3 regions of the Streptomyces sp. WMMB303 genome follow, and region 3 is predicted to be linked to each of the others. Evidence: riboswitches for the same ligand, from Rfam matches in the RefSeq annotation. Region 3 holds a riboswitch; each other region holds the start of a gene.
What was found. Region 3 has a riboswitch for cobalamin ahead of P2424_RS05435 (cobalamin biosynthesis protein). Riboswitches for the same ligand answer to the same signal wherever they lie in the genome.
Positions count from the first base shown of each region.

Region 1: another riboswitch for cobalamin. It lies ahead of P2424_RS00650 (energy-coupling factor ABC transporter permease); the one in region 3 lies ahead of P2424_RS05435 (cobalamin biosynthesis protein).
Region 2: another riboswitch for cobalamin. It lies ahead of P2424_RS07580 (ABC transporter substrate-binding protein); the one in region 3 lies ahead of P2424_RS05435 (cobalamin biosynthesis protein).

Region 1 covers NZ_JARKIN010000001.1:134,971-139,154, reverse strand. The annotation lists gene P2424_RS00660 (lysophospholipid acyltransferase family protein) at 1-111, opposite strand, end outside; gene P2424_RS00655 (GNAT family N-acyltransferase) at 108-866, opposite strand; cobalamin riboswitch at 1,384-1,566, shown strand; gene P2424_RS00650 (energy-coupling factor ABC transporter permease) at 1,596-2,297, shown strand; gene P2424_RS00645 (energy-coupling factor ABC transporter substrate-binding protein) at 2,294-2,665, shown strand; gene cbiQ (cobalt ECF transporter T component CbiQ) at 2,672-3,421, shown strand; gene P2424_RS00635 (ATP-binding cassette domain-containing protein) at 3,418-4,184, shown strand, end outside.
Region 2 covers NZ_JARKIN010000001.1:1,673,849-1,678,032, forward strand. The annotation lists gene P2424_RS07570 (germacradienol/geosmin synthase) at 1-554, opposite strand, end outside; gene P2424_RS07575 (hypothetical protein) at 711-1,442, shown strand; cobalamin riboswitch at 2,010-2,191, shown strand; gene P2424_RS07580 (ABC transporter substrate-binding protein) at 2,256-3,353, shown strand; gene P2424_RS07585 (iron ABC transporter permease) at 3,337-4,184, shown strand, end outside.
Region 3 covers NZ_JARKIN010000001.1:1,182,277-1,186,460, forward strand. The annotation lists gene P2424_RS05425 (inorganic phosphate transporter) at 1-1,159, shown strand, start outside; gene P2424_RS05430 (hypothetical protein) at 1,177-1,389, shown strand; cobalamin riboswitch at 1,581-1,706, shown strand; gene P2424_RS05435 (cobalamin biosynthesis protein) at 1,866-2,840, shown strand; gene P2424_RS05440 (cobyric acid synthase) at 2,837-4,184, shown strand, end outside.

The DNA.
Region 1 (4,184 bases), 1.0 Mb from region 3:
CGCACCGGCCAGTGCCGCGTACCGGCGGGCCCGCACGCCGGTGGCCACCGGCGGCACCCGGTGGGCTGCGCACCGCACGGTGCAGGGCGAGGCCACGGTCCAGCAGCTCATCCCGGCTCCCCGAGGAAGTAGCGGTGGTAGCGGTCGTTCAACTGCTCCATGTCGAGGATCACGAAGAAGTCGGCGACGCCGAACTCCGGGTCGTGGGCGGGAGCTCCGCACACCCACGCGCCGAGCCGCAGGTAGCCGCGCAGCAGCGGCGGGAGCAGCGCGGTGCGGGCCCCGGCAGGCTCCGTCACCTGCGCCGGCGCCGACGGCTGCCACGGGCGGTGCGGGAAGACCTCCATGCCGGAGGGCGGCGCATGGCGTGCGGCGCACAGCGCCCACGTGTGCGCCGCACTCCGCCCGCCGTCCGCCAGCGGCACCGAGGCACAGCCCGCCAGGTAGCGATGCCCCGACAGCAGCACGTAGCGGGCGAGCGCCGACCACATCAGGTTGATCACTGCTCCGGACCGGTGGCCGGGATGCACGCATGACCGTCCCGCCTCGATCATCGACGTGCGGAGCCCTGCCAGCGCTCCCAGGTCGAACTCGCCGTCCGCGTAGGAGAGCCGGACCCGTCCCGGCGGCAGGAGGCGGTAGGTGCCGACGACATCGCCCGTCGCGGTTTCCGTGACGATCAGATGGTCCGCGACGGAGTCGAAGGCGTCCCTCTCGAGGCCGGACGAGCGGGACCCGGCAGCGGCTCCCATCTCCCGGCCGAACACCTCGTGGCGGAGCCGCTGCGCGGCCCGCACCTCGGCCGCGGAGTCGGCGACGGCGGCGGTGTAGGCGGCGCTTTCCCTTGCTGTGGATGAGGTTGTCATCAGTGGTGTCCCCTCAGCAGGCTCGTGCCCGGCCCGGCGGGCCGGGCCGCGTGGTGCGCGTGCCCGGGCCCGTGCGGGCCCGGCGTTCTCGCGGCGGCACGGGACCCCGGTTCCCGGGCGGTGGGGCTCGCCCGGCGTCCTCCGGGAGCACGTCCCGCCAGGTCATGAGTAGCGCCGCGGGCGGGCCGGCCGGTGGCGCCCAGGCGTCAGCGGCCTGAACCGGGGGTTCCGGCTCGGCGGGTACCGCGGCGGGACGAGCCGGGCCCGGGGATCTCTCAGGGCGGATCGCCGCGTATCGTGCCCCTCCCGCACCCCGTGCACGCGTCGCCGCCGGCCGGCCGTACCCGGTCCGCCGCGCACGTGTGCGATCGGTGCCGCGAGAGCACTCCGCCCGCGTGTGAACGCCCGTGCCGGTCCGCGCCGGTGCGCGGCCCGCCGGGGTGCGCGGCCCGGGACGCGGAGGTGACCTCAGCCTTCGCACTCCCTGCCCCCGGCTTGTCACCTGGCGTGTGTGCGACTAGTGTCGCCACGCCTTGGTGAACGGGAAATCCGGTGCGATACCGGTGCGGCCCTCGCCACTGTGATCGGGAATGCCGGCTCCGGCCCTTGCGGGCAGCCACTGGGTCCTCGGACCCGGGAAGGCGGAGTGCGGGCGGTGTACCCGTGAGCCAGGAGACCGGCCAAGGCACGTCGTCCATCCACGAGGTGCTGGAGAGGGTCTGCTGAGCCATGCACATAGCCGAGGGTTTTCTGCCTCCGGTGCACGCGGTCGCCTGGGGCGTCGCGGCGGCGCCGTTCGTCGTCCACGGAGCCCGGTCCCTGACCCGTGAGGTCAGGGAGCATCCCGAGAGCACGTTGCTGCTGGGAGCCGCGGGTGCTTTCACGTTCGTCCTGTCGGCCCTGAAGCTGCCATCGGTCACCGGCAGTTGTTCCCACCCCACCGGTACCGGTCTGGGCGCCATCCTGTTCCGACCGCCGATCATGGCCGTGCTGGGCACCATCGTGCTGCTGTTCCAGGCGCTGCTGCTCGCGCACGGCGGGCTGACCACGCTCGGCGCCAACGTCTTCTCGATGGCGATCGTCGGTCCGTGGGCCGGCTACGGGGCCTACCGGCTGCTGCGGCGCTTCGGCGCGCCGCTGATGGTCGGAGTGTTCGCGGGCGCGTTCGTCGCCGACCTGTCCACCTACTGCGTCACCAGCGTGCAGCTCGCGCTCGCCTTCCCCGACCCGAGCAGCGGCTTCCTCGGCGCACTGGGCAAGTTCGGTTCCATCTTCGCGGTCACCCAGATTCCGCTCGCGATCAGCGAGGGGCTCCTCACGGTGCTCGTCATGCGCCTGCTGGTGCAGTCCAGCAAGGGCGAACTGACCCGGCTGGGCGTGCTCCTGTCGGGCGGGCGGAAGCGGACCGAGACGGAGGCGGCGGCACGATGAAGCGCAACACCAGGATCAACGCGCTGCTGCTCGTCCTCGTGGCGGCACTCGCCGTCCTGCCGCTGGCCCTGGGGCTCGGCGACGACAAGGAAGAGCCGTTCACCGGATCCGACGCGCAGGCCGAGACGGCCATCACCGAGCTGGAGCCCGACTACGAGCCGTGGTTCTCGCCGCTGTACGAACCACCCTCCGGCGAGATCGAGTCGGCGCTCTTCGCGCTGCAGGCAGCGCTCGGTGCGGGTGTCCTGGCCTACTACTTCGGACTGCGCCGGGGTCGCCGCCAGGGGGAGCAGCGGGCCGCCCGGGCGCGGCCGGCGGGCGAGCGCACCGACAGCGGCGCCGACGAATCCGCCATCGGGCGGGTCTGAGCCGCTGTGCTGCCCATCGACGCGGCGGCGCACAGCAGTCGCTGGCGCCGCCGCCACCCCGTGGACAAAGCCGTGCTCGGGCTGGGGCTGACCGTCCTGGCCATCTCGCTGCCGCCCTGGCCCGGCGCGGCACTCGTGCTCGGGACGGCGCTCACCGTGCTGCTGGGCCCGGCAGGGGTGCCGGCGCGCAGGCTCTGGCGGGCCTACCGGGTGCCGCTGGGCTTCTGCGTGACCGGAGCGGTCACTCTGCTGTTCCAGGTCGGCGGCCCGGACGCGTTCGTCTCCCTGGCCGACGGCGGCCCTGCCCGCGCGGGCCGGCTGCTGCTGCGCACCTCCGCGGCCTCGCTCGGCGTGCTCCTGTTCGCCTTCACCACGCCGATGTCCGACCTGCTGCCGCGCCTGGTCCGGGCCGGAGTGCCCGCGCCCGTGGTGGACGTCGCGCTGATGACGTACCGCACCGGCTTCCTGCTCCTGGACTCCGTGCGCCGCGTCCGGGAGGCGCAGGCCGCCCGGCTCGGACACACCACACGGTCCGCGCAGTGGCGCTCTGCGGCCGGGCTCGGTGCGATCGCTTTCGTACGCGCCTTCGACCGGGCGGCCCGGCTCCAGGCCGGCCTCGTCGGACGGGGCTACGAGGGAACCCTGCGCGTCCTGGTGCCCGAAGCGCGCGTCTCCCCCCGCTTCACCGCCGCGAGCCTGCTGCTGCTCGCCGCCGTCACCGCAGCCACCCTCGCACTGGAGAACCCGCTGTCATGAACGAGCCGGCCCTGGTCGCCCTGCGGGGCGTGTCCTTCGCGTACGAGGACGGCCCGGTCGTGCTCGGCGCCCTCGACTTCGAGGTGCACGAGGGCCGCGCCCTCGCCCTCCTGGGTCGCAACGGCAGCGGCAAGACCACCCTGATGCGGCTGCTCAGCGGCGGGTTGCGGCCTCGGACCGGGCAACTGGCGGTGGCGGGCGACCCGGTCCGGCACGACCGCACGGGCCTCACCCGGCTCCGCACGGCGGTGCAGCTCGTCGTGCAGGAACCGGACGACCAGCTGTTCGCCGCGTCCGTCGCCCAGGACGTCTCCTTCGGGCCGCTCAACCTCGGGCTCCCCGCTCCGCAGGTACACGAGCGCGTCCAGGAGGCGCTCACCGCGCTGGACATCGCGGCACTCGCCGACCGGCCCACCCACCTGCTCTCCTACGGCCAGCGCAAACGGGCCGCGATCGCCGGCGCGGTCGCGATGCGCCCGCGGGTGCTGATCCTGGACGAGCCGACCGCGGGGCTCGACCCGGACGGCCAGGAGCGGCTGCTGACGACCCTCGGCGAGCTGCGGGACGGCGGCACCACGGTGGTGATGGCCACGCACGACGTGGACCTCGCGCTGCGCTGGGCCGACGACGCCGCGCTGCTCACCCCGGGCGGGGTGCGCTCCGGGCCGGTGGACGCCGTCCTCGCGCGCCCGGAACTGCTGCGCGAGGCCGGTCTGGGACTGCCCTGGGGCATCGCCGCCCGGGAGCTGCTGCTGGCGTACGA
Region 2 (4,184 bases), 490 kb from region 3:
CGCATCTCGATGTACTCGACCGGGTTCGGCACCCGGCCGATGTTGATGTTGGACAGCTCCCACAGCGACTCGTTGAGCAGATTCTCGGTACTGACGGCGAACCGCGCACGCCAGTCCGCCGACATCGACGGCACGGTCCTGGCCCACAGGTCGGCCAGTCCTGCCTCGACCGGATTGGCCGGAGCGGGGGGCGGCGCCGCCGGATCGTCCTCCAGCGGCATGAACAGCGGCAGCCGGTCCAGGTACGCCTTGCCGCCCGGGCGGTCCTGGGTGCGTTTGAACTCCTCCAGGAAGTGGTCGTCGAAGAAGAAGACCCACACATACCAGTCGGTGACCAGCGCCAGGTCGTCGGCGGTGGCATCGGGATGGGTGTAGGCGCACAACAGCGCGTAGTCGTGCGCGTCCAGGTCGGCGGTGTCCCAGATCCCGGACCCCTCCAGCATCCCCATCTGCCGTGCCCACTCCCGGGAATGGGTGCGCGCCTGGTCGACGTGCGGGTTGAGACGGGCGGGGTGGGGCACGTAGAAGTCGGGCAGTTCGAAGGGTTGCGACAACGTTCGTCCCTCGGCTCGTCGATTCGGTGCGGATTCGGCCTACCCGGCCTGGAATGACGAACATCCTTTTTCACCCGGATGTGTGAGGGGTGCTCCGGATCACTGTCGAACAAAATCTGTGGCTGCGCGCCCTGTCGGGCTGCTAGCTTCGCTTTCGTGGCGAAGCTGAATCAGATCATCGCAGTCGAGAAGGGCGTCAAGTCCAAGGTGGTGCAGGACCTGGCGCAGGCCCAGCACGGGCTGACGAAACCGCAGATGCTCGCGGGTATCTCGCGTACGTACCAGCCCAAGGACGAAGAGGGCGAGCAGCTTCCCCCGGAGTCGACACGCGTCCAGGTCAAGGCCGAGGATGTACTGAAGGAAACGGCGAAGATTCTCACGCGGCTGTTCGACGTGACGGCCACGAAGGACTGGTCGAACCTCTCGGCCCGCGCGGACGTCACGGTCGACGGCCGCACGGTGCTCTCCGATGTGCCGGTCTCCTACCTGCTGTTCCTGGAGAAGCAGCTGGGCGAGCTCGGCTCGTTCCTGCGGAAGCTGCCGATCCTGGACGGCGCGGAGGCGTGGGAGATCGACCCCTCCACCGACTGGTGGAAGACGGAGCAGGTCCGCACGGTGCGCACCAAGAAGGTGCCGCGCAACCACGTGAAGGCGGAGGCCACCGAGAAGCACCCGGCCCAGGTCGAGGTCTACTACGAGGACATCCCCGTCGGCTACTGGACCACGGTCAAGTACTCCGGGGCCCTCCCGGCCCGGCGGGTCAACGAACTGCTGGAACGGCTGGACAAGCTGGCGGCCGCGGTGAAGTTCGCCCGCGAGGAGGCCAACGGGACCGAAGTCGCCGACAAGCGGGCCGGCGAGGCCGTCTTCGGGTACCTGTTCGCCTGACCGCTCCCGTCCGGTGCCTCCGCTCCGCGGGGCGTGCGTCCGCGTCCCGACGTTTCCTGTCCTGACCGTGCGGCCGCCCGCGTACCGTTCGCCCGACGAGATCCAGGAGAGTGCCCCCGACGACCGACACCCAAGACTCCCCGGGCCAGGGGCCGACGCCCCGTCGGCCCGGGGTGCGCCAGGAGCGCAAAGCTGAAACTGAAGCTGATGTGTGAACCCCCGGCCGCACTGCTCACCGCAGGCGCCGGTCAGTCTCAACCTCTCGCTCCACGCTCAGCATCGCCGTTCATCGCCCGGCAACCGGGGCGGTGACGACCTCGAGACGCTGGTTCGAGCCCAGCCGGCGCATCCACGCTGCGCCGTGGTGGAGTGGCTCCACGCGAGGACATCGCCGAACGATCCGCCCATGAACCGTCAGGGCGTGCGAACGAGCGGCACCCAGGACCCCGGGGCCGGGTAAAGCCCCGGGGTCCCTTCCTTCTCCTCCCCCTCTCTTCCCCCTCTCCTCTCTCTTCCTTTCGCCGGATTCCGGTGCACTGCCGCGCTCGTCCCCGATGTCCCCACGCGTGGTACGTTGCAACAGCCAGTCAAACCCTTGATCGGGTCAGGGAATCCGGTGCGAATCCGGAGCTGACGCGCAGCGGTGTGGGACTGGGGCGTGCACGAGGCCACTGGGGCGCAGCCCCCGGGAAGGCGCACCGCCCCCGCAGTCCCGAGTCCGAAGACCTGCTGGCGGCCGCGTCCGGAGGACCCCGGCGCGGTACGACGCCGGGCCCCGCGAACGGGCCTCTGACGGAGAAGGATCTGCTGGCCATGCGCCGACCGCGCCGTATCCGCGCCCTCGTGCCGGGCCGCCCACCGGCAGCCGCCCGCCACCGCTCGGCCGCCGGCCGGGCGCGCGCACACCCGCGCCCGCCGCACCGCACCGGCCGCGCGTTCCTCACCTCGCTGCTGCTGATATCCCTGACGGCCTGCGCCGGAGAGTCCGGCGACGGCAGCGGAGACGCGCGCGGCTCCTCCGCCGAGGGCTTCCCGTACTCCGTCACCAACTGCGGGGAGCGGACCGTCTTCACCGAGCCGCCGCGGCGGGCCGTGACCATGAACCAGCACGTCACCGAGATCATGCTGGCGCTCGGCCTGCAGGACCGGATGGCCGGCACCGCCTATCTGGACGACCGGATACTGCCCCGCTACGCGAAGGCGTACCGCGGGATCGACGTCCTGGCGAAGAAGTACCCGTCCAAGGAGATCCTGCTGGGCGCGGCACCGGACTTCGTCTACGGCGGCTACGCCAGCTCCTTCGACAGGACGGAGGGGCGGTCGCGCACGGCACTGCGGGAGAGCGGCGTCAAGACCCGGCTCAACCTGGAGTCCTGCACCGACGACGTGGACATCGACACGCTGCACCGGGAGTTCCGGGAGGTCGGCCGGATCTTCGGCGTACCGGAGCGCGCGGCGGCGCTGGTCAGGAAGCAGGACCGGCAACTGGCGGCCACCGCGAAGCGGCTGAAGGGGACGGACCGCGCCCGGGTGTTCGTCTACGACAGCGGGGAGAGCTCCGCCTTCACGGCAGGCGGCGCGGGTATCGGCGACGAGATCCTGCGCCGGGCCGGCGCCCGCAACGTCTTCGCCGACCTCGACAAGACGTTCGCCGACGTCTCCTGGGAGCAGGTCGTCGAGCGCAAGCCGGAGGTCGTGGTGATCTACGACTACGGCGGAACGACCGTCGCGCAGAAGAAGAAGCGGCTGCTGGAGGACCCCGCGCTGGCCGACGTGCCCGCGATCGAGCACGGGCGGTTCGCCGTACTGCCGCTCTCCTCGGCGGTGCTGGGCCCGCGGGTGCCGGACGCGGTGGACGAACTGGCCCGGCAGTTGCACCCGGAGGACGCCGGTGATGCCGGTGCGCAGTAGCGCCGGGCCGCGCGCCTCCGCCGCCCCGCTGCGGTGCGCCCTGGTGTGCGGGGTGCTGGCCGCCGTCCTGGTCACCGGGGCGCTGGCCGGGCTGGCGCTCGGCGCGGCACGGATCCCGCTCCCCGACGTGCTGGCGGCCCTGACCGGCCGGGCGCGGCCGGGCCCGTTCACCACCATCGTGCTCGATGTGCGGCTGCCGAGGGTGCTGCTGGCCGTCGTCGTCGGCGCCGGACTGGCACTGGTGGGTGCGGTGCTGCAGGCGCTGGTGCGCAACCCGCTGGCCGATCCGTATCTGCTGGGCATCTCCTCCGGCGCCTCCACGGGCGCCGTCCTGGTCGTCGTCCTGGGCGTCGGGGCCGTCTCGATGGAGGCGGGCGCGTTCGCCGGGGCGCTGCTGGCGATGGTGACCGTCTACGCGATGGCGCGGAGCGGCACCGCGATGACGACGGGGCGGCTGGTGCTGGCCGGAGTCGCGGTGCAGTACGTGCTCTCCGCGCTGACCAGCCTGGTGCTGGTGACCTCCGCGGAGAACGAGCATCTGCGGGCCATCCTCTTCTGGACACTGGGCGGACTGGGCCAGGCCCGCTGGCAGACCCTGCTGCTGCCCGCGCTGGTGCTGGGCGCCGGGCTCGTCCTGCTGCTGGCGCTGGCCAGACCACTGGACCTGCTGCTGGTCGGCGAGGAGGGCGCCACCGTGCTGGGGCTGGACACCGGACGCTTCCGGGCGGCCTCGTTCGTCCTGGCCTCCCTGGTGACGGCGGTGCTGGTCACGGTGAGCGGCGCGATCGGCTTCGTCGGCCTGATGGTGCCGCACGCGGCGCGGATGGCGGT
Region 3 (4,184 bases):
TCTGTCCATCGAGGTGGCCAAGACCATTTCCTCGGGAATCATCGACGAAGGTTCCGGCATCCGGCCCGAAGTGATCTTCGCGGGGCTGGTGGGCGCGATCATCTGGAACCTGCTGACCTGGCTCGCGGGGCTGCCCTCCAGCTCCTCGCACGCCCTGATGGGCGGACTGATCGGCGCGACACTCGCCGCCGTCGGCACCGGCGCGGTCAACGGTGACGTCGTCGTCATGAAGGTCCTCATCCCGGCGCTGGCCGCCCCCGTGGTCGCGGGCCTGGCCTCCCTGTTCGCCACCCGGCTGACCTACCGGGTCGCCCGGCACGCCGACGCGGAGCGGACCGCCAAGGGCTACCGCGCCGGGCAGATCACCTCGGCCGCACTGGTCTCCCTCGCCCACGGCACCAACGACGCGCAGAAGACCATGGGCGTCATCACGCTGGCGCTGGTCACCGGCGGCGCGCTGGCGCCCGGCTCCGACCCGCCGGTATGGGTCATCGCCTCGGCGGGGCTCGCCATCGCGCTGGGCACCTACCTGGGCGGCTGGCGCATCATCCGCACCATGGGCAAGGGCATCACCGACATCCAGCCGCCGCAGGGCTTCGCGGCCCAGACCAGCGCGGCGGCGACCATCCTGGCCTCCTCGCACATCGGTTTCTCCCTCTCCACCACCCACGTGTGCTCGGGCGCCGTGATGGGCTCCGGCCTCGGCCGCAAGGGCGGCGTGGTGCGGTGGGGAACGGCCGGCCGGATGATCGTCGGCTGGGCGCTGACCCTCCCCGCCGCCGGCGGGATCGCGGCGGGTGCCGCGCTCCTGGCCGGGCAGGGCGACTGGGGCGTGACGACGGTCGCCGTCCTCGCTCTCGCGCTCTGCGGCGCCATCTGGGCCCGCTCGCGGCGCGCACCGGTGGACCACACCAACGTCAACGGCGACTCCTCCACCGCGGTGGAGCCCACCGGGATCCCCGGCCCGGCCGCCGAACCGACGGCGGAGCCCGCACCCGTGTCCGTGCCCGCCGGTGTGGTCACCACCGCAGTCCGGGCCGTCGCCCCGCCCCCGCCGCCCGCGGGAGTGGCGGTCGGCTCCGCCGAGGAGGCAGCGGCCTCCGAGACCCCGGCCCCGCATCCGACCGACCGCCCCGCGTCGGCGAGCAGCCTCAGCTAGGCAGAAGGGACGACCGCATGCACATCGACTGGGCCGCGCTCGGCCAGGTCTTCGGCGTCAGCCTGGTGGCGACGGTGGGACTCGTCGGCATCTTCACCCTCGGCATCGTCGCCGGCTCGCCGCGCACCGCCGGCACCGCTCCCACGGCACTGGCCCGCACCGGCGCCTACGCGTGCTATGCGCTGTGCCTGGCAGCGGTGGCGTACGGCATCTACCTGATCGCGGGCTGAGCCCGCTCCCGTCCGGTCGCGGCGGCCCCCGGCAGGGCTGCCACGGCCGGACGAGCCGCGTCGGTGAGGGGGTACGGGAGCATCCCGTACCCCCTCACCGACGGCGCTGCTCGCAGCCCCGTCGCAGGTCAAGGGCGAGTTGACGGGGCCGGACCGGCGTGGTGGACTTCCGGTGCCAAACGGCGGCACGGAGAGGAAGCCGGTGCGAATCCGGCGCGGTCCCGCCACTGTCACCGGGGAGCGCCACCCCCAACGAAGCCACGGCCCGCACGGGCTGGAAGGCGGGGGATGGTGTGGATCCGGGAGCCAGGAGACTCTCGCCGCCGGTCGAGTCGAGCCAGGGCGAGGACCCTGAGTGAGGACGCCGAGATGCGTGGCTGTGCCGCCATATCCGCTGCCGACGTGCCCGCCGCCACCGCGGGGGACACCGTCGCGGGGACCGCTGTCGTGGGTGAGTGCGCCGGATCCGTCCGCTGATGGGCACCGCTGACGTCCGGGTGCGCGGGGTCCTGCTGGGGTTCGCCGCCGACGCGCTGCTGGGCGACCCGCGGCGCGGCCACCCGGTGGCCGTATTCGGCCGGGCCGCCGGAGCGCTGGAGCGCCGCCTGTGGCGCGACCACCGGGGTGCGGGCGCGCTGCACACCCTCCTCGCCGCGGGCGGCGCCGTCGCCGTGGCCGGCGCCGCGCTCCGTGCCGCACGCAGCCGGGCGGCCGCGCCGCTCCCCGAAATCGCCCTGACCGCGGCCGCCACCTGGGCCGTCCTCGGGGGGACGTCGCTGACCCGGGAGGCGCGAGCCGTGTGCGGCGCGCTGGAGGCCGGGGACCTGGAGCTGGCACGCGAGCGGCTGCCCGCGCTGTGCGGGCGCGATCCGCAGCGGCTGGAGGCGCCGGAAGTGGCCCGCGCCGTGGTCGAGTCGGTCGCGGAGAACACCTCGGACGCCGTGGTGGGGGCCCTGGTCTGGGGGGCGCTGGCGGGTGTCCCCGGTCTGATCGGCTTCCGCGCCGTCAACACGCTGGACGCGATGATCGGCCACCGCTCTCCTCGGCACCGCCGCTTCGGCTGGGCCGCCGCGCGGCTGGACGACGTGGCGGGCGGCCCGGGGGCGCGGCTGACCGCCGTGCTGGCCGCGCTCGCCGGCCCCGACCCGCGCGGTGCCCTGTGCGCCTGGCGCGCCGATGCGCACCGCCACCCCAGCCCCAACGCGGGCCCGGTCGAGGCGTCGTTCGCGGGCGCCCTCGGGGTGCGGCTGGGCGGCACCCTCGCCTACGGCGGACGGGTGGAGCACCGGCCCGTCCTCAACGCTTCCGGCCGCGCCGTACGCACCGCCGACATCGAGCGGGCCGTGCGGCTGTCGCGCCGGGTGGGGCAACTGGCCCTGGTGACGAGCTGTCTGACGGGAGCGGCGGTGGGCCGCCTGCGGCAGGGCCGCGCGGTGGGAGGAGCACGGTGAGCGGGCGCGGAACGGGCGGGCTGCTGGTCGCGGGGACGACCTCGGACGCGGGCAAGAGCGTGGTGACGGCGGGCATCTGCCGCTGGCTGGCCCGCAAGGGGATACGCGTCGCGCCGTTCAAGGCGCAGAACATGTCGCTCAATTCCTATGTCACCTCCGACGGGGCGGAGATCGGCCGCGCCCAGGCCATGCAGGCGGCAGCGGCCCGGGTGGAGCCGAGCGCGCTGATGAACCCGGTGCTGCTGAAGCCGGGCGGCGACCGCACCAGCCAGGTCGTCCTGCTGGGCAAGGCGGTCGGTGAGATGTCGGCGCGGGGCTACTTCGGGCGCCACCCGAGCGGCGCGGAGCCCACCGGGGACGGGGTGGACGGCGAGGGCGCGCCGCCCGCGGGGCGCGCGGAGCTGCTGGAGACGGTCGCGGGCTGCCTGGAGGAGCTGCGGCGCACCCACGACGCGGTCGTCTGCGAGGGCGCAGGGAGCCCTGCCGAGATCAACCTGCGGCGCAGCGACATCGTCAACATGGGGCTCGCCCGGGCCTGCCGGCTGCCGGTGCTGGTGGTCGGCGACATCGACCGGGGCGGGGTGTTCGCCTCGCTCTTCGGTACGACGGCGCTGCTGGCGCCGGAGGACCAGGCGCTGCTCGCGGGGTATCTGGTCAACAAGTTCCGCGGCGACGGCTCGCTGCTGGAGCCCGGCCTTCAGATGCTGCGGAGATTGACGGGGCGCCCCACGCTCGGCGTGCTGCCCTACCGACACGGGCTGGGCATCGACGAGGAGGACGGGCTGCGGGTGTCGCTGCGGGGAACCGTGCGCGAGTCCGCCGTCGCCGCGCCGTACGGCGCCGACGTGCTGCGGGTGGCCGTGCTGCCGGTGCCGTTGATGTCCAACTTCACGGATGTGGACGCGCTGGCGGCCGAGCCCGGCGTGGTGGTGCGGTTCAGCGACCGCCCCGAGGAGCTGGCCGACGCGGATCTGGTGGTGGTGCCGGGCACGCGCGGAACGGTCAAGGCTCTGGAGTGGGTGCGGGCACGGGGGCTGGCGGCGGCGCTGGCGCGGCGCGCGGCCGAGGGCCGGCCGGTGCTGGGGATCTGCGGCGGCTACCAGTTGCTGGGCGAGCGCATCGAGGACGACGTCGAGTCGCGGGCGGGCGAGGTCGAGGGGCTCGGACTGCTGCCGGTGCGGGTGCGGTTCGCGCCGGGCAAGACGCTGGCCCGTCCGCACGGAGTCGCGCTGGGCGAGCCGGTGGAGGGGTACGAGATCCACCACGGGGTGGCCGAGGTGCGCGGCGGCGAGCCGTTTCTGCACGCCGCTGACGGGGGTGACGCGGACGGCTGCCGGGTCGGCA